Regions from separate parts of the Halomonas sp. KO116 genome, predicted to be linked through region 1. Evidence: predicted binding sites of a transcription regulator. Region 1 holds the regulator's gene; each other region holds the start of a gene.
The links. Region 1 encodes sigma-54, which starts transcription at its own class of promoters, with help from an activator protein. Its sites were predicted from a motif close to TGGCACNNNNNTTGCTNT; they were not measured.
Positions count from the first base shown of each region.

Region 2: KO116_RS22100 (TorF family putative porin) is a predicted target of sigma-54. The motif match lies at 2,504-2,521, and genes of this name have one in related genera.
Region 3: KO116_RS14885 (HAD-IIB family hydrolase) is a predicted target of sigma-54. The motif match lies at 2,161-2,178, and genes of this name have one in related genera.
Region 4: KO116_RS03545 (NCS1 family nucleobase:cation symporter-1) is a predicted target of sigma-54. The motif match lies at 2,039-2,056, and genes of this name have one in related genera.

Region 1 covers NZ_CP011052.1:2,884,899-2,889,112, forward strand. The annotation lists gene lptC (LPS export ABC transporter periplasmic protein LptC) at 1-46, shown strand, start outside; gene lptA (lipopolysaccharide transport periplasmic protein LptA) at 58-549, shown strand; gene lptB (LPS export ABC transporter ATP-binding protein) at 561-1,310, shown strand; gene KO116_RS13370 (RNA polymerase factor sigma-54) at 1,434-2,849, shown strand; gene hpf (ribosome hibernation-promoting factor, HPF/YfiA family) at 2,948-3,256, shown strand; gene KO116_RS13380 (PTS sugar transporter subunit IIA) at 3,261-3,731, shown strand; gene rapZ (RNase adapter RapZ) at 3,820-4,214, shown strand, end outside.
Region 2 covers NZ_CP011053.1:158,158-162,371, reverse strand. The annotation lists gene KO116_RS22115 (IS1380 family transposase) at 1-556, shown strand, start outside; gene KO116_RS24900 (hypothetical protein) at 908-1,228, shown strand; gene KO116_RS22100 (TorF family putative porin) at 1,734-2,462, opposite strand; gene KO116_RS22095 (OprO/OprP family phosphate-selective porin) at 2,744-3,829, shown strand; gene cadR (Cd(II)/Pb(II)-responsive transcriptional regulator) at 4,003-4,214, opposite strand, start outside.
Region 3 covers NZ_CP011052.1:3,228,531-3,232,744, reverse strand. The annotation lists gene KO116_RS14895 (LexA family protein) at 1-183, opposite strand, end outside; gene glyA (serine hydroxymethyltransferase) at 487-1,752, shown strand; gene KO116_RS14885 (HAD-IIB family hydrolase) at 2,271-3,212, shown strand; gene KO116_RS14880 (glycosyl transferase) at 3,263-4,214, shown strand, end outside.
Region 4 covers NZ_CP011052.1:759,486-763,699, forward strand. The annotation lists gene hydA (dihydropyrimidinase) at 1-685, opposite strand, end outside; gene KO116_RS03540 (nitrilase-related carbon-nitrogen hydrolase) at 718-1,584, opposite strand; gene KO116_RS03545 (NCS1 family nucleobase:cation symporter-1) at 2,138-3,655, shown strand; gene KO116_RS03550 (LysR family transcriptional regulator) at 3,695-4,214, opposite strand, start outside.

The DNA.
Region 1 (4,214 bases):
AACTGATAATGTGCGTGGCACGCACCCTCCGGCCACGCAACGCTAACAGGATTTGCCATGAAATCACTGCTATATAGCGCCCTTTTTGCCCTTGCGGTACCGCTCTCGGCACTGGCCCAAAACAGCCAGGCCCCGGTAGAAGTCGAAGCCGACCGCTTAGACCTTGACCAGCGAGCGGGAACCGCTGTCTATACAGGCAATGTCGATATTCGCCAAGGCGGAATGCAATTACGTGGCGAGCGAGTAGAGATCGAACGCAACGAGGCAGGCGAGCTCTCCCGCGCGACCTCCACCGGTGAGCGCGCCTACTTACGTCATCAAGCTGAAGGGCAAGAAGGCCCTACGGAAGGGTGGGCAAGGCGCATTATTTATCATGTCGCTGAACGCCGCGTTGAGCTGATCGACCAAGCCGAATTAACGCAACAAGAAGACACCTTCACCGGCGGTCGCCTTGAGTATTTTATTGACCGTGAAGTCATTCAGGCCCGCTCTGACGTTGACGGCAGCGAAACCCAGCGCATACGTATGACGCTTCAGCCCGAACAATAGGGAGCCAAGCCTTGGCAACTACAGACACCACGCCAATCAAAACCCTATATGCCCACCACTTGGCCAAAAGCTATAAGCGACGCCGAGTCGTTAAAGACATCAATTTAGAGATCTCCCAAGGTAGCGTTGTGGGCTTACTGGGCCCTAACGGCGCGGGTAAAACCACCTCGTTTTATATGATTGTGGGGCTGGTGAAATCCGATGCTGGCAAAGTGGGTATCGACGATGTAGATCTAACCCGCGCCCCAATGCATGAACGCGCTGCGGCGGGTATCGGCTACCTTCCGCAAGAAGCGTCTATTTTTCGTAAATTATCGGTTGCCGATAATATTATGGCGATACTCGAAACGCGCAAAAAGCTCAGCCGTAGCGACCGCGAGCAGCGCCTGGAAGCGCTACTTGAAGATTTTCACATTACCCATATTCGCGACAACCTGGGCATGAGCCTTTCAGGCGGTGAACGCAGGCGTGTGGAGATTGCTCGCTCACTGGCGACAGAACCCGCATTCATTCTGCTGGACGAACCCTTTGCTGGCGTAGACCCCATTTCGGTGGGCGAGATCAAAACCATTATTCGGGCATTAAAGCAGCGCCACATCGGCGTACTGATCACCGACCACAACGTGCGCGAAACCCTGGATATTTGTGACATCGCCTACATCGTAGGCGATGGTCAAATCATCGCCAGCGGCTCTCCAGCCTCGATACTCACTAACCAGAAAGTGCGAGAGGTTTATCTAGGCGCCGATTTCCGCCTCTAGCTTATTTTTCACGTCTAATTAGCGCTCTCCAACAACTTTACTACCAATGGCATGCTTATTGCACTTGCACCGGAGACCTACTCGCACTAGGGTGGAGCATTCTGATTAACGAGTGGTTCTCAGATGGTCATGAAAGCTTCTCTTCAACTGCGCATCGGCACACAGCTGACCATGACACCTCAGCTGCAGCAGGCCATTGCCCTGTTACAGCTATCAACGCTGGACTTACGACAAGAAATTCAGCAGGCCCTAGATGCCAACCCCATGCTGGAACAAGAGGATGAATTTGGCGAACAGGCTGCCAGCGAGCCCAAAGAGGAAGAGTGGTCAGAGAGCATTCCCACCGAGCTCTCGGTAGATAGTGACTGGTCTGATACCTACCAAGATATGGGCAGTCACGGCGGCACCAGCAGCGAAGGACCTGATTTTGAGCGCCAAGCGGCTGGCCAGAGTCTTCATGGGCATTTGCAGTGGCAGCTCGCCATGACTGATTTTGGCGCGCGAGAGCAACTTGTCGCAGAAAGTCTTATCGACGCGCTAGATGCTAATGGCTATTTAACCCAGCCGCTCAACGACATCCGTGAAGGGCTTCGCGCCCAAGGCGTCGATGGGCTTAGCCAGCGCGAAGTAGAAACCATTCTACTTAAGCTTCAGCAATTTGAGCCAACAGGAATATTCGCCCGCGACCTGCGTGAGTGCCTGATGCTGCAGCTGGCCACTCTTCCCGATGACACGCCGTTGCTGGTTCCTGCCCGCCGCTTAGTACGGCAGTTTCTGGAAGCACTAGGCAAAGATGACATGCGCTTACTTAAACGCCGCCTGGGACTCGATGATGACCAGCTGGCTGATGTCATTCTCCTTATTCGTAGCCTTGATCCACGCCCAGGCAGCGCCTATGGCGATACCGATGATAGTTACGTAACGCCCGACCTGGTCGTACGCCATGACCACGAAGGCTGGCACTTAGAGCTCAATCCTGAGGCATTGCCAAGACTGCGCATTCAGCCCGACTACGCCAGCTTAATAAAGCGTGCGGATAAAAGTCAGGATAATCAGTTTTTAAAAGAACACCTGCAGGAAGCGCGCTGGCTGATCAAGAGCCTCTCTAGCCGCAACGATACGCTACTGCGCGTTGGCCGCGAGATTATCACCCGGCAAATTGGCTTTTTAGAACACGGCGAAGAAGCCATGAAGCCGCTCATATTGGCCGATATCGCCGAGGCCGTGGAAATGCACGAATCGACTATTTCCAGGGTGACCACTCAGAAATTTATTCATACGCCTCGCGGCGTATTTGAACTCAAATACTTTTTCTCAAGCCAAGTCAGCGGCCAGGATGGTGACAGCCATTCAAGCACCGCTATCCGCGCTCGGCTTAAGAAATTGGTTCAAGAGGAGCCGCCAGGCAAGCCGCTTTCTGATAGCCGCTTAGTCACGCTATTAGGAGAGGGGGGAATTCAAGTAGCGCGTCGAACGGTGGCTAAATACCGTGAAGCCATGGGCATTCCCTCCTCTAGCGAGCGACGTCGTTTGCGCTAGCACAAATCAACGTTTTAGGGAAACTCTCGACAAGGGCTTTGCAACGCGGCAAAAAGGGTTACAATCGAAGTACAGTCCGATGGATAAGGAGTACGTCAATGCAAGTTAATATCACTGGTCATCACGTAGAACTGACTGACGCCTTGCGTGACTATGTCAATGAAAAGCTTGAACGTGTAGAGCGCCATTACGACAATATAACCACGGTGCAAGTCACCTTATCTGTGGAGAAAGAGCGCCAACAGGCAGCCTGTACACTGCACGCAGCAGGAGCAGATTTGCATGCGGAAGCCTTAGACAGTGATATGTACGCCGCAATTGACGCATTAGCGGACAAAATTGATCGTCAACTCGTTAAACATAAGGAAAAAGCACAAGCTCGCGCCCAAGGCGCAGGCGTGCGTTAATTCAATGACGTTGGAAACCATACTCCCCCCGGAACGTGTTCTCTTTGACGTCCCCGGGGGCAGCAAAAAAAGGGTGCTGGAGTTTTTCAGCACCTTTATTGCCCAAAATATCCCCAGTCTGGACAGTCAAGAAGTGTTTAGCCGTTTAATTGGCCGTGAACGCTTAGGCAGTACCGGGATTGGTAACGGCGTGGCTATTCCCCACGCGCGTAGCCCTCACTGCTCTGCCCCAATCGCTGGTTTTTTAAAACTCGCAGAAGCAATTGATTTTGATGCTATCGACGGCGACCCGGTGGATCTGGTGTTTGTATTGCTAGTTCCAGAAGAGGCTGATGACACACATCTCTCTCTGCTCGGCCAGGTAGCGACCATCATGAACGATGCAGATACGCGTCAGAAGCTGCGTAAAGCAGGCAGCCAGCGCGAACTACTTGAGTTGCTTACCGCTAAAATTCGTGAGCAAACAATCTCCTGAAGGCCTAAGCCTGCCAAGCGGTACTCAACGGCAGGTTGATTTGCGCTCACCCCCTTAACGCAGCTTGATCAAAGCAAAGAGAGACTCTATGCAACTTGTGATCATTAGCGGCCGCTCTGGGTCAGGTAAATCTATCGCCTTACAAGCGCTCGAGGACCTTGGCTATTATGCGATTGATAACCTTCCTGCCATGCTGCTGGGTTCGTTGGTGGACGAACTACGCGACCAGGGCGACCGAGCCCATTTGGCGGTCAGCATTGACGCACGTAACTTGCCTGGCGCGCTAGAGCGACTGCCCTCTATGTTAGAGGAGCTGCGGCAACGCAATATTGCTTTTCAAGTGATCTATTTGACCACAGACGCCCGCATATTGCTTGAGCGTTACTCCGCCACTCGTCGTCGCCACCCGCTCACGCGCGACAGCGAAATGACACTTGAAGAAGCCATCAATAAAGAAGAAGAGACGCTACACGATATACGTGA
Region 2 (4,214 bases), on a different replicon from region 1:
TGGCAAGCGCCAGGCGCTGTGGCTGCAGACCGTCTCGATCCACGACGACAACAAGACCGAATACGTCGTCCAACGCGTGATGCGCCTGGTAGAGCGCACCGCCGATCGCGATGGCCAGTTGCTGCTCGAACCGGACTATGAGTTGGAAGGCTGGTGGACCAGCCTGGACGAGGCGCCGGAGGCGGTGATCAAGCGCTACCAGGCGCATGCCACCCATGAGCAGTTTCACAGCGAGATCAAGACCGATCTCGACCTGGAGCGCTTGCCGTCCGGCAAGTTCGCCACCAACGATCTGATCCTGCATCTCGCCCAGTTGGCCTACAACATCCTGCGCCTGATGGGACAGCTGGGCATGACCGGCGAGCTGAGCCCGGTTCGCCACCCGGCCAAGCGGCGCCGGCTGCGCACCGTGCTACAAGAGCTGGTGCACCGTGCGGCTCTCGTGATTCACAAGGCACGGCAGATCATCCTCGACTTCGGGCAGGATATCGGGCGCATGACGGTGCTCAAGACGCTGCGGAGCCGACTGCGTTATCCACGAGGAACGCCATGCTGACCGTCAATCGGCGACACTCTATCCACAAGCAGTTCCAAGCGACACGCGATCGCCAGATATGTCGTGCCTGGCGGGTGGAAAGGCATGACAAAACGGGCCGTCAGCACCGATCAGCACGGTGGGTTTTGGCAATAACGGGCTTGCGAAAGCCAACTTGCACGGGGCGAATGATCAAAAAGTGCTCGCTGGCGGTGATAGGGAAAGTGTCGGCGCCGGCTTCACGGATTCAGGTATTAGAAACAGTGGTTTATGCCTGTTTGAGTGGCGATATAACATCAATAATCATGCTGGCGCGCTCAATAGTGTTATGTTGAAGGGCGTATAATCACTGTTATGTTTTAAGGAGGTAGTTTGAGTAAAGTCGTTGGACGCTGGCGAATTAAGTGGATGGAAATGTGGGATCAAGACTTTGTTGATCTTATCGAGCCCGGATACTTCCAGTTCGATGAAGATGGCCTCGGCTTTTTTGTATTCGGAGCAGTTGAGGGCCAAATCGACTACCGCATTCCAGATGATGGAGGGCGAGTCGAGTTTTCTTGGTCTGGAAATGATGATGGTCGTGAAAAGTCTGGCCGTGGTTGGTTTCAGTTTTCATCTTCAAATTCAGCGAAAGGGGAACTCTTCATTCATTGTGGAGACGAGTCGGCCGTAGAAATCGAATATCAAACATAACTGTCCCTGCTGTATCGAGACCGCGGCCCGCCTCAAAGCCAATACCGGGCTGTTCTCGAAAGCCATCACCATGGCCTGGTTCAGGGAAACAGCCTGGCTGGCTTTGGCCTGCTGATATTCTTTCAGCGACACACTCTCTTGTGCCTGGGCCGACACCATGGGAGAGACGGCCAAGGCTCCCGGAACTATCATCGCGCACAACAACAATCGTTTGTTCATTCAGTATCATCCTGGCTGTTTGACTGAGGTCAGTGAGTCAGCATTTTTGCGTGGGATTCCGGAGCGACCTTACAGACAAACCTTTAATACAGTTTGAAATTCAGGCACCGGATAAGAAATGAGCTTTGGCGGCAGGGGGGGGGCAGAGGTAAGGGCGAGGATGTCGAGTCACCGGGCGTCAAGGCAGGCGCACGATGGTGGGTTCTTGCATGATAAATAAAAACCGGCCCGTCATTTGGGCCGGCTTTTTATTCTGGATCTGAATTGCTTGTGATCACTTGGCCGATCAGAAACTCCTGCTCCAACCCAGCCAGAACTTCGGATCATCCGAGTTGACAGAGCCAAGCGCGTCGGTTGACTCAATGTCCGCGTACTCCACGTTAACACTGAAAGAACCGAAGTTTCCCGCATCCTTTGTAACGTTGGCGGCGACGTGTGAATAACTTGCCTCGCCGACAGAAGCCTTGCCGTCATCAGCGAAGTCGTAATAGCCAAGCGTCACACCGGCACTGTAGCTGTCCTCCAGAGGCACCCCAACAGAGGCGTAGTAATAGGCATCCCCCTGCACGAACACCCCATCACCACTGGTGTCGCTGTTGATCGTGTAGGCCAGGCCGATGGCCGCAATGCCATAACTGATCTCGCCGTACAGTTCGCCGAAGTCGATGGAGCCCGGCGCGTCAGGATACGCATAATAAATGTACCCAACGTCATAACCCAGTTCTTCCACAGAGCCGGAGAATCCGGCATAAAGATCAAGCTCATAGCTGGTGCCGTCACCAAAATCGACATTGGAACCCCAACCACCGGCGTAGAAGCCCGACGCATGCTCATAATCCAACCCTCCCTGGACAGCCGCAGCCCCGTCTGTCTGGGTGACGCCCCGGAACAGATAGTTGCTGCTGGCGCTCACATTTGAGCTGACGTCAGCGCTAACAATGGCGGGCGCAGCCTGAAGTGCTGCAAGCAAAGTGATACTGATAAAACCTGATTTGGTGAAAAACTGCTTCTTCATAATGGATACCTTCGGTTGGGTTTCATTGCTCCAAATATGATTTAGCAAAATTCCTGCCACATCTTATTTATTCTTGTTTATCATAATTATAGAGACAAATCGGCGCATTCTGAGCTTGCCCCCGAAAAACGACCGCAACACCTAGCGCCCCAGAACCTGTCACTGACCCGGACCGGCGCCCTGTTTTGATGCCATTCTCTGTAACTATTCTGTAATCTTTGCCAAGTAGGCTTTAATAGCGCTTCAACACACATAAGCAAACCAAAAAGGTGAGACAGATCATGAGCAAGAAATATTTGGGCTTGGCTTTGGCGATTTCTGCCGCTTCTGCTGCACAGGCCGGAACTGTTACGACCAGCGGCAAAGACCTTGTGATCGATACCGAGAGCGGTATCAAGGTGAAAACGTCTGACAATTCTGCGTCTTTTCAGCTCGGCGGGCGCCTTCAATGGGATTACGACGCCACGCAGTCTGACGCCAACGGTGTTGACACTACCGATTTCGACGTGCGCCGGGCACGCCTCTACGCCAAGGGCCACTTTGGCGACTGGGCGTACAAAGCCCAGTTCAACGTGGCTGAGAGTGATGGCGCCGACGGCGGGAACGCTGAGGACCTGTACATTCGCTACCTGGGATTTGGCTCGACGGCAACCGTGACTATTGGTAAGCAGAAAGAGCCATTCGGCCTGGAACAATTAACGAGTTCAAAAGACATCTCGGCCCTTGAGCGATCCGCCATGACCGAGCGTTATACCCCCGGTCGCAGCGGCGGCATCCAGCTCAGTGGCAAAGGCAGCAACTGGACCTACGGTATCGGCTATTTCGAGGCAGACGGCGATGGCAGCGACGACTTCAATAACACGGCAGTAACCGCACGGGGCACGGTTGCACCCGTTCAAACGAATAATGCTGTTGTTCATCTTGGTGCGGGTTATACCACGCGTGATGCCGACACTCAGGCCAATGAGGTCGATACGTTTAATCTGGAATTGGCCGGCGCTTTCGGGCCCTTCCATGCCCAGGCCGAATATTTCGATTCCGAGGAAGGCCAGGTGGATGTTGATGGCTATTACGTACAGCTTGGCTGGATCATCACCGGCGAAAGCCGTCCTTACAAAGCCGGAGCATTCAAGCGGGTAAAACCGGCATCACCCAAAGGGGCCTGGGAAGTTGTTGCCCGCTTTGAGGATGGTGACGGAAAATACAGTGATGTGGGGCTGGCCACGACCGACGGTGAGCAAACAACACTGGGCGTTAACTATTACGCCAACAAGAATGTTCGACTTGGAATGAGCTACATGGATGGCGAAGAAGCCAATGGCGCTAGCGGAGATGAAGTGCGTGCGAGGTTACAATATGCATTTTGACCGCATGGAGGTCGCTTGAATGAGTTTGCGGCTTGATATAGTTCTTGAGAGTTAATGAAATACTCAGGTTTTGGGCAGATATTAATGGGTAAGCGGATTAAATGGTTGATCTTACCTTTGCATGAGAGTGAGACAGACCGGCATCTCATCGGATTATCTGGTTGATGCTTCACCTACTGCTGGTGCATGTTTCCTTCGCTAATTCCAGCAAGAACCCCACACGCCTCAACTTCCCGGTCATCGTTGCAACTCGCTCTCAGTGAAACGAGTTGTTTCTCAAGCGCTTGCAGAGCGGTTATCTGCGACCGCACATGAGAGATGTGATCATCGAGCAAGGCGTTGACGGCGGTACAAGGCTGATGAGGGTCGTCCTGATAGCTCTGTA
Region 3 (4,214 bases), 340 kb from region 1:
GACATAAAACGTCTGGGTAGGGTTTTTAACCAGCCGGGTATTGAGATCCAGCGTGCACGGCTCGTAATCCTGCGCAGGCGAAGGAAAACCACTAAAGCCAGCGCGGCCCAAAAAGGTTAAATACGGCAGCGGCTGGGCGCTTAACGGCAAGGCGGGGGTAAAATGAGAAGACTGGCCCGGCATTGTCGGCATCCTGACTCTTAAAGTGTTGTATGAATATACAGTATTTTTCAGAGTGAAGGAAAATGCAAATGGGCGGATAGTGTTGAGATTGCTTCACTGCGTTCGCAATGACAAAGAAGAGGCTATTCGGAATGACACCGAAAAGCGTTATTGCCCAATCGGTCAACCTTTGCTGACTCGCACAACATGAAGCACGCTCATGCACGACCTGACGCGGATGCGATGAAAGTAGTGACAGGCTGCGTTATGATACCGGCCTCGCTTCTTCCATGATGATCCTTTCTCGTTACGAGGTTCCCGCCGATGTTCAGCCGTGATATGTCAATTGCCGGATTCGATGATGTGCTGTTTGATGCCATGCAGAAAGAAGTGGCGCGCCAGGAAGCCCACATCGAACTGATTGCTTCCGAAAACTACGCCAGCCCCCGCGTACTCGAAGCCCAGGGCAGCCAGCTGACCAATAAATACGCCGAAGGTTACCCCGGCAAGCGTTACTACGGCGGTTGTGAATTCGTCGATATCGCTGAAAACCTAGCGATTGATTACGCCAAAGAGCTGTTCGGCGCTACCTATGTCAACGTACAGCCCCATTCGGGCTCGCAAGCCAACAGCGCCGTTTTTCAGGCACTGGTTAAGCCAGGCGACACCATTCTAGGCATGAGCCTGGATGCTGGCGGTCACCTGACTCACGGCGCCAAGCCGAGCTTTTCGGGCAAGCACTACAATGCCATTCAGTACGGCCTCAATGACCAAGAGCTGATCGATTACGACCAAGTGGCCCAGCTTGCTCGTGAGCACAAGCCCAAAATGATCATTGCCGGTTTCTCTGCCTATTCGCAAATTGTGGATTGGGCCAAGTTTCGCGAAATCGCCGATGAAGTGGGCGCTTACTTACTGGTCGATATGGCGCACGTCTCAGGCTTGGTAGCGGCGGGTGTTTACCCGAGCCCCTTGCCCCATGCGCACGTGGTCACGTCTACCACCCATAAAACGCTGCGCGGCCCGCGTAGTGGTGTGATTCTCTCGGCAGAAAACGACGCGGATATCGAGAAGAAGCTGCAGTCGGCGGTATTCCCCGGTGGCCAGGGCGGCCCCTTGATGCACGTGATTGCTGCCAAGGCAGTTTGCTTCAAAGAAGCCATGGCGCCTGAGTTCAAAACCTACCAGCAGCAGGTGGTGAAAAACGCCAAGGCCATGGCCAAGGTGTTTATCGACCGCGGTTACGACATCGTCTCCGGCGGCACTGAAGACCACCTGTTCCTGCTCTCGCTGATCAAGCAGGGCGTAACCGGTAAAGACGCCGATGCGGCGCTTGGCCGTGCCCACATCACCGTCAACAAGAACGCCGTTCCTAACGACCCGCAAAGCCCGTTCGTCACCTCCGGCCTGCGTATTGGCACGCCGGCAGTCACCACACGCGGTTTCGGCGAAGAAGAGTGTACCCAGCTGGCTGGCTGGATCTGCGACATTCTGGACGTCCTGGCCAAAGGCGAAGACACCAGCGCCATTGAAGCGAAGGTGCTGGATAAAGTGGCTGACGTCTGCGCACGGCTGCCTGTTTATAAGTAGTCGCTATAGCGATTCTCCTGGCTAAGGACAGCCCAAAAAACGGGTGACCCATGCGGGCCACCCGTTTTTTGTCTCTGTTGTGGTAGCGCATAAAAAAACCCGCCGGGGGAGGCGGGCATGAAAGGGCTTGGTTCACTGCAGCCCACTGGCATCAGGTGAGGGGTATACAAGACCACCAGTGGTTACAATTTGAGTATAGCTATTTATGAGGCGTTGCCAAGTACTGTCTCAGTTTTTTAAAGTTTTGTCTCATTTTTTTAATGGGTATCGGTGCGACAGTGCACTATTGTGTTCCATGCATTATTTTGGTGCATTCAGGCTGCTTCCTTTTGGTGCTTGGGAGTGTGGTGCGCCATAAAAATCTAAAAATCCCCGGTAACCCCCTGCTAAAGCTACACTTCTCTGATTTGGCTTATAACTTGCTATCCTTTTCATAGCCAACTACTCGTTGGTCATCGCCATAGGGCATCGCAGGCTACTGTCTTGACGATGTGCTAAGACCGAATAGAGGTAGTGCCATGCCGGAATCCAATCATTTTTCAGCGCCGCTTTCTCCGTCGCCTTCTCCGTCACCATCGCCGGTAGACCCAGCGTTTCAGCCGCGTCTGGTAGTGACCGATTTAGATGGCTCGCTGCTGGATCACCATAGTTATGACTTTAGTCCCGCCGCGCCGTGGCTTGCTCGTTTAAAACAAATGGGTGTGCCGGTCATTCCGGTCACCAGTAAAACCCGTGCGGAGTTGATTCCGCTGCGCGAAGCGTTGGGCCTGACGGGTACGCCTTTTATCGCTGAGAATGGAGCGGTGATTGGCCTGCCGCCAGGTTGGTGCCATGCGCGGTTAGACCGCCCTGGTAGCGGTCGCGATGGCGTTGTGATTAAACACCCAGGGGTGGATGTTGGCTTTATTCGTGCGCGCTTAAAGGTGTGGCGCGAGCGCCTGGGGTTTCAATTTACCCGAATGGGTGAGCTGAGTGTGCAGGACGTCATGGAGCTGACTGGATTGGACGAGCCCCGCGCCCGTGATGCGCGGCAGCGGGAAGGCAGTGAGCCGTTGTTATGGAAAGACAGTGACTCAGCATTAGAGACGTTTCGTGCTGCTCTGGAGGGGGATGGCCTACAGCTAACGCAAGGCGGGCGTTTTTGGCATGTCATGGGGCGCTCGGCGGATAAAGGCAGTGCAGTAGAGTGGTTAGTGAAACGTTTTACGGCATTAAGAGGCCGCACGCCTCTCTCGTTAGGGCTGGGTGATGGACCGAACGATATCTCTATGCTTGAAGCGGTTGATCAAGCCGTCGTCATCCGCGGTTGTCACAACTTAGTCGTAGAGCCGCGTAATACTTCGCTATATCGCACGGAAGCAACAGGGCCGACCGGCTGGGCAGAGGGGGTTGCCCACTGGTGGGGGCGAGACGACCGCCGTTTAGCGACGGCGGAGAAAGATGATGCTGTTGTTATTTGAGAACAGTTCGGTATTTGAGAACCGTTCCATGAATCCAGGGAGGCAAGCGCATGAGTGACTTTCATCAAAATGGGATTATTACCGACTTCCATAACCTGACTAAGCGTTCAGTCGAGGCACTTGAAGAGGAGCTATGCCAATTTTCCCGACGGCGGCCGATGGGCTTGATTCTACCGTCGCTTTTTTCCGAATTGGAAGGACCTGCGCTTTCAGCGATTGTTGATGAACTGGTTAAGGTCCCTTACCTCAATGAGATTGTTATTGGTCTGGATCGCGCCGACCGCGAACAGTTTTTATACGCACGCGAATTTTTCTCGCGTCTGCCGCAGCATACGCGCATTTTATGGAACGATGGCCCGCGCCTGAAAGCGCTCGATGCGGAACTGGAAGAGCATGGGCTAGGGGCGTTGGAGCCAGGCAAAGGACGCAATGTGTGGTACTGCGCAGGTTATATGTTGTCATCTGGGCGCTCGACGGTGGTCGGGCTGCACGATTGCGATATTCTCACCTACGAGCGTGGCCTGCTGGCGCGGTTGATGTACCCGGTGGCCCACCCCAATTTCAACTACAGTTTTTGCAAAGGCTATTATCCCCGCATTGCGGAAGGCAAGCTAAATGGCCGGGTTTCTCGGTTGTTAGTTACGCCGTTGCTGCGGGCGCTGAAAACCGTCTGTGGGCCGCTGCCCTATCTTGACTACTTGGATAGCTTCCGTTATCCACTTTCAGGTGAGTTTGCGATGCGTAGCGAAGTGCTGGAAGGCATTCGTATCCCCGCTGATTGGGGGCTGGAAATCGGTGTGCTATCGGAGCTGCAGCGTAACTACTCACTGCGCCAGCTCTGCCAAGTCGATATTGCCGATGCCTACGACCACAAGCATCAACCGGTTAGTGAAGATGATCCCAACGGTGGCTTAAACCGGATGAGTTTGGATATCTCAAAAGCGCTGTATCGAAAATTAGCCACTCAGGGTATTACCTTTAGCAGCGAAGATTTCCGCACGC
Region 4 (4,214 bases), 2.1 Mb from region 1:
TGGCAATGCGAATCGCCCGGCTGGCCGCTTCGCCTTCTACCTGGGGCGGGCGGGAAAGCGGGTGGGCTTCTGGGCCGGTAATACCCTGGGCGAGCAGCTTTTGCTGCATGTGGTACACCAGCTCGCCGTTTTCAGCGTGTACCGTGGGGATTGCGCCTAGCTCTAGGCAGCGCGAAAAACTTTCCACCAAAATATCATCGGTGGCCATGATGGCGCCTTTGTAGGCCATAAAGTGCTTGAAGCTGTTGACCCCGTGTTCCCGCACTAGTGTGCCCATCTCCTCTTTGACGCTCTCGTCCCACCAGGTGACCGCCACGTGGAAGGCGAAATCAGTGGCGGCTTTTTCTGCCCAGCCCTGCCAGGTTTCAAAGGCTTCCAGCAGCGACTGGCCGGGGCTGGGAATCACAAAATCAATAATGGTCGTGGTGCCGCCCGCCATGGCCGCGGCGGTGCCGGTATAAAAATCCTCACTGGCCACCGCGCCCATAAACGGCATCTGCATATGAGTATGCGGGTCGATGCCGCCGGGCATTACCAGCTGGTCGCTGGCATCGACGATCTCGCAATCGTCGGGGATAGCTAAATCGGTACCAATGGCGTGGATTTTACCGTCTACACACAGCACATCGGCGCGGTAGGTATCCGCGTGGGTGACAACGGTGCCGCCCTTGATCAATAAGCTCATGGTTCGCTCCTTAGATAATTGTTTGAGGGGGCTTATTCGCCATCGGTTAGGCGGGTGTAGGTCTCTGGGCGGCGGTCGCGGAAAAACTGCCAGTTGTTACGCACCTCGCGCACCATATCCAAATCAATCTCATGCACCAGCAGTTCATCGTCGGTGTCGCTGGCCTGGGCTTCGATCTTGCCGCGCGGGTTAACGATGTAGCTGGAGCCGTAGAAGTCGCCGATATTCCAGGGTGCCTCGGTGCCCACGCGGTTGATTGCGGCGATAAAGCAGCCGTTGGCGGCGGCTGAAGCGGGTTGTTCCAGCTCCCATAAATACTGAGACAGCCCTGCAACGGTGGCGGAGGGGTTGAAGATCACCTCGGCGCCGTTGAGCGCCAGGGCCCGCCAGCCTTCGGGGAAGTGGCGGTCGTAACAGATATACACGCCGATTTTGCCGTAGGCGGTATCGAAGACTGGCCAGTTGGAGTTGCCCGGTTTAAAGAAGAATTTCTCCCAAAAACCGGCCACTTGGGGAATATGAGTTTTGTGATACTTGCCCAGATAGCTGCCATCGGCGTCGAACACGGCCGCGGTATTGTAGTAAACACCGGTTTCGGTCTCTTCATAGATGGGAACGATGATGACCATACGGTGCTGCGCGGCGAGCTTCTGCATCAATTGGCAAGTGGGGCCTTCGGGGACTCGCTCGGCGGCGGCGTACCATTTGCCATCCTGGCTGGGGCAAAAGTAGGGTTGGTTAAAAACTTCCTGGAAGCACAGCACCTGCACACCCTGGTCAGCCGCTTGTTGAATCATCGGCAGGTGGGCTTCGTTCATGGCGTCGCGAATAGCGTCAGGTTCAAGATCGGTGCTGGTTTTGAGACCCATTTGTATCAGGCCGATTTTCATCTTCTGCATGAGACGCTCACTCTGATTGTTGGTTTAAAGCGCTTGGCTATGGGGTGTGGAGAAACAATTAATAAAGCTGACAAATAAGACAGCTTTTGTTGAAAGTATCGCTGGTTGGGTAGTTTTATCAAGTTTGTACCTTATGTTTTTTAATTTTCATTTAACCTGTTGAGTTTGTTTGTTTTTATTATTTTTAAAAAGTTTATTCACTCTTTTGGTGAGCCAGTGCACTGTTTTGGGTTTTTTAACTAATTATTGTAAATCATGTACTTAATAGTAATATTGGCGGTCATTTGAAAATTATTACGTTTAAAGTTGGTGCAAATATTTTTTTTGACCTAGTTTTGTTGAATCGATTTTTGTTTTGGGAGTATGATCGATAAAGTTAACCAGCTAACAATAATATTGTTGTCCAGTAAGGCAGCTTTTTAATCAATGAGTTAATGCCTCTACTTTTATAAGTAGGCACGTTTATTGCTTTTGATTCTGTTTAGAAGCTCCACTGACCGTGAAGGTCCTTAAGAGAGCGTGACTGGGTAACGCATTGCAGAGGATAGATAAAATGACGGGAACAACCTCTCAGATGGTGGATAGAGACGGGCTGATTGAACTTGATGTAGGCAACGATGTACGCAGCAGTTCACGCTTTAACAAAGATATTGCTCCCACCCAAGCCAGTGAACGCACTTGGAGTAAGTGGAATATCGCAGCGCTATGGGTGGGTATGTCGATTTGTGTGCCTACCTATACGCTAGGCGGCGTATTGACCGCTTATTTTGGTCTAAGCGTTGGAGAGGCGCTGTTTGCCATTCTATTGGCGAATATCATTGTGCTGATTCCGCTGACCTTAAACGCTTTTCCTGGCACTAAATTTGGCATTCCTTTTCCTGTCGTTTTACGTTCATCCTTCGGTATCTTAGGGTCCAATGTGCCTTGCCTGGTGAGGGCATTGGTGGGCTGCGGCTGGTTCGGTATTCAGACTATGTTTGGCGGGTTGGCGATTCATTTACTGTTGTCTGAGTTGATTCCCGCCTGGGCGGCGCTTGGCGGTGTGGGGGAGGTGATTGGCTTTTTTGTGTTCGGGGCAATGAATCTCTACGTAGTGATTCGTGGGGCCGAATCGATTAAGTGGTTGGAAACGTTAGCCGCGCCGTTACTGTTGGCGGTGGGCGTCGGGTTGATGATGTGGGCGTGGCCGAACATGTCAATGACCGAGCTGTTGGCACAACCGCCGTCGCGTCCTGAAGGAGCGCCGGTGTATGGCTACTTCTTTGCTGGCTTAACCGCCATGGTGGGCTTTTGGGCCACGTTGTCACTTAATATCCCTGACTTCAGCCGCTTTGCTAAAAGCCAGAAAGACCAGATTGCTGGCCAGATCATCGGGCTGCCGTTGACGATGTTCTTCTTTGCCGCGCTCGGCGTTGTATTGACCGCGGCGTCTGAGACGCTGGTGGGGCAAACCGTTGCTGACCCGGTGCGGTTGATTGGCTATATCGACAGTCCCTTCTGGGTAGTCATGGCGATGCTGTTGATCATTATCGCCACCATTTCGACCAATACGGCGTCGAATATTGTTTCGCCTACCAACGACTTTCAGAATATTGCGCCCAAATTGATCAATCAGACCCGCGGTGTGCTGATGACCGGTGCGGTGGGCGTGCTGCTGATGGGCTACGATCTTTTACAAAAAGCGGGGGTCATTCCTCCAGGCGTGTCACTTGAACAGATGTATTCGAACTGGCTGCTCGGGTACTCAAGCCTGCTTGGCCCTATCGCAGGCATTATGGCGGTCGATTATTTTCTGATTAAAAAGCAGCGCCTCGATATACCGAGCCTGTATATGGATAACCATGCCTACCCTGCGGTGAACATGGCTGGTTTTATCGCCTTTGGCGTGCCGGTACTACTCACCTTAATTTCATTGGTGACAGGGACGATGAACTGGTTCTACGACTACGGCTGGTTTACCGGCTCGGCGCTGGGGGCCATTGTTTATTTTGTTGCAAGCCAGGTGTTGGCGTCATCGCCTCAGGCGGGGCCCGAGCCCATCATGGCCAGCGAAGCAACCGAGCAGCGTTAAGCCGTTTAAACCCGGCTTTATCGTGCCGGGTTTTTTACCTTAGCTGCTTTTAATTAAATTCAAAAACGCATCCACCACTCGGTTGGGGCGGCGGTCGTGGCGAGTGATCAGCACAAAGGGAATGCGATAGTGTTGTGTAGCACTCAGCAGAGAGCGCATTTTGCCTGCCGCGACCCACTGTTCGGCCACGTGCTCTGGAAGAAAGCCGATAAAACGCCCGGTCAGAATTAAAAATGCTGCGCCTTCCCGATCAGAGGCCGAAGCGCGAAGCGAGAGAGCATCATGGGCTTGGCGTGCCTCGAACGGTAGCGGATAGCGAGGCGAAATAGCGAAGTGTTGGGCGATATCCTCAGTACTAAGCGTATCGTCATGCTGATGAAACAGTGGATGACCCGCTGCGCAGTAAAGGTAAGAAGGCTCGTCGTAAAGGTGTCGGTTTTCTAAACTGGTCGGTAGGTTGACTGCGGGTACTACACCGACATGCAAGTGGCCGTCCATCACGCCTCGAATGACGGCATCCGAAGGCTCCATATGGATATGCAGCATTACTTCATTTTCC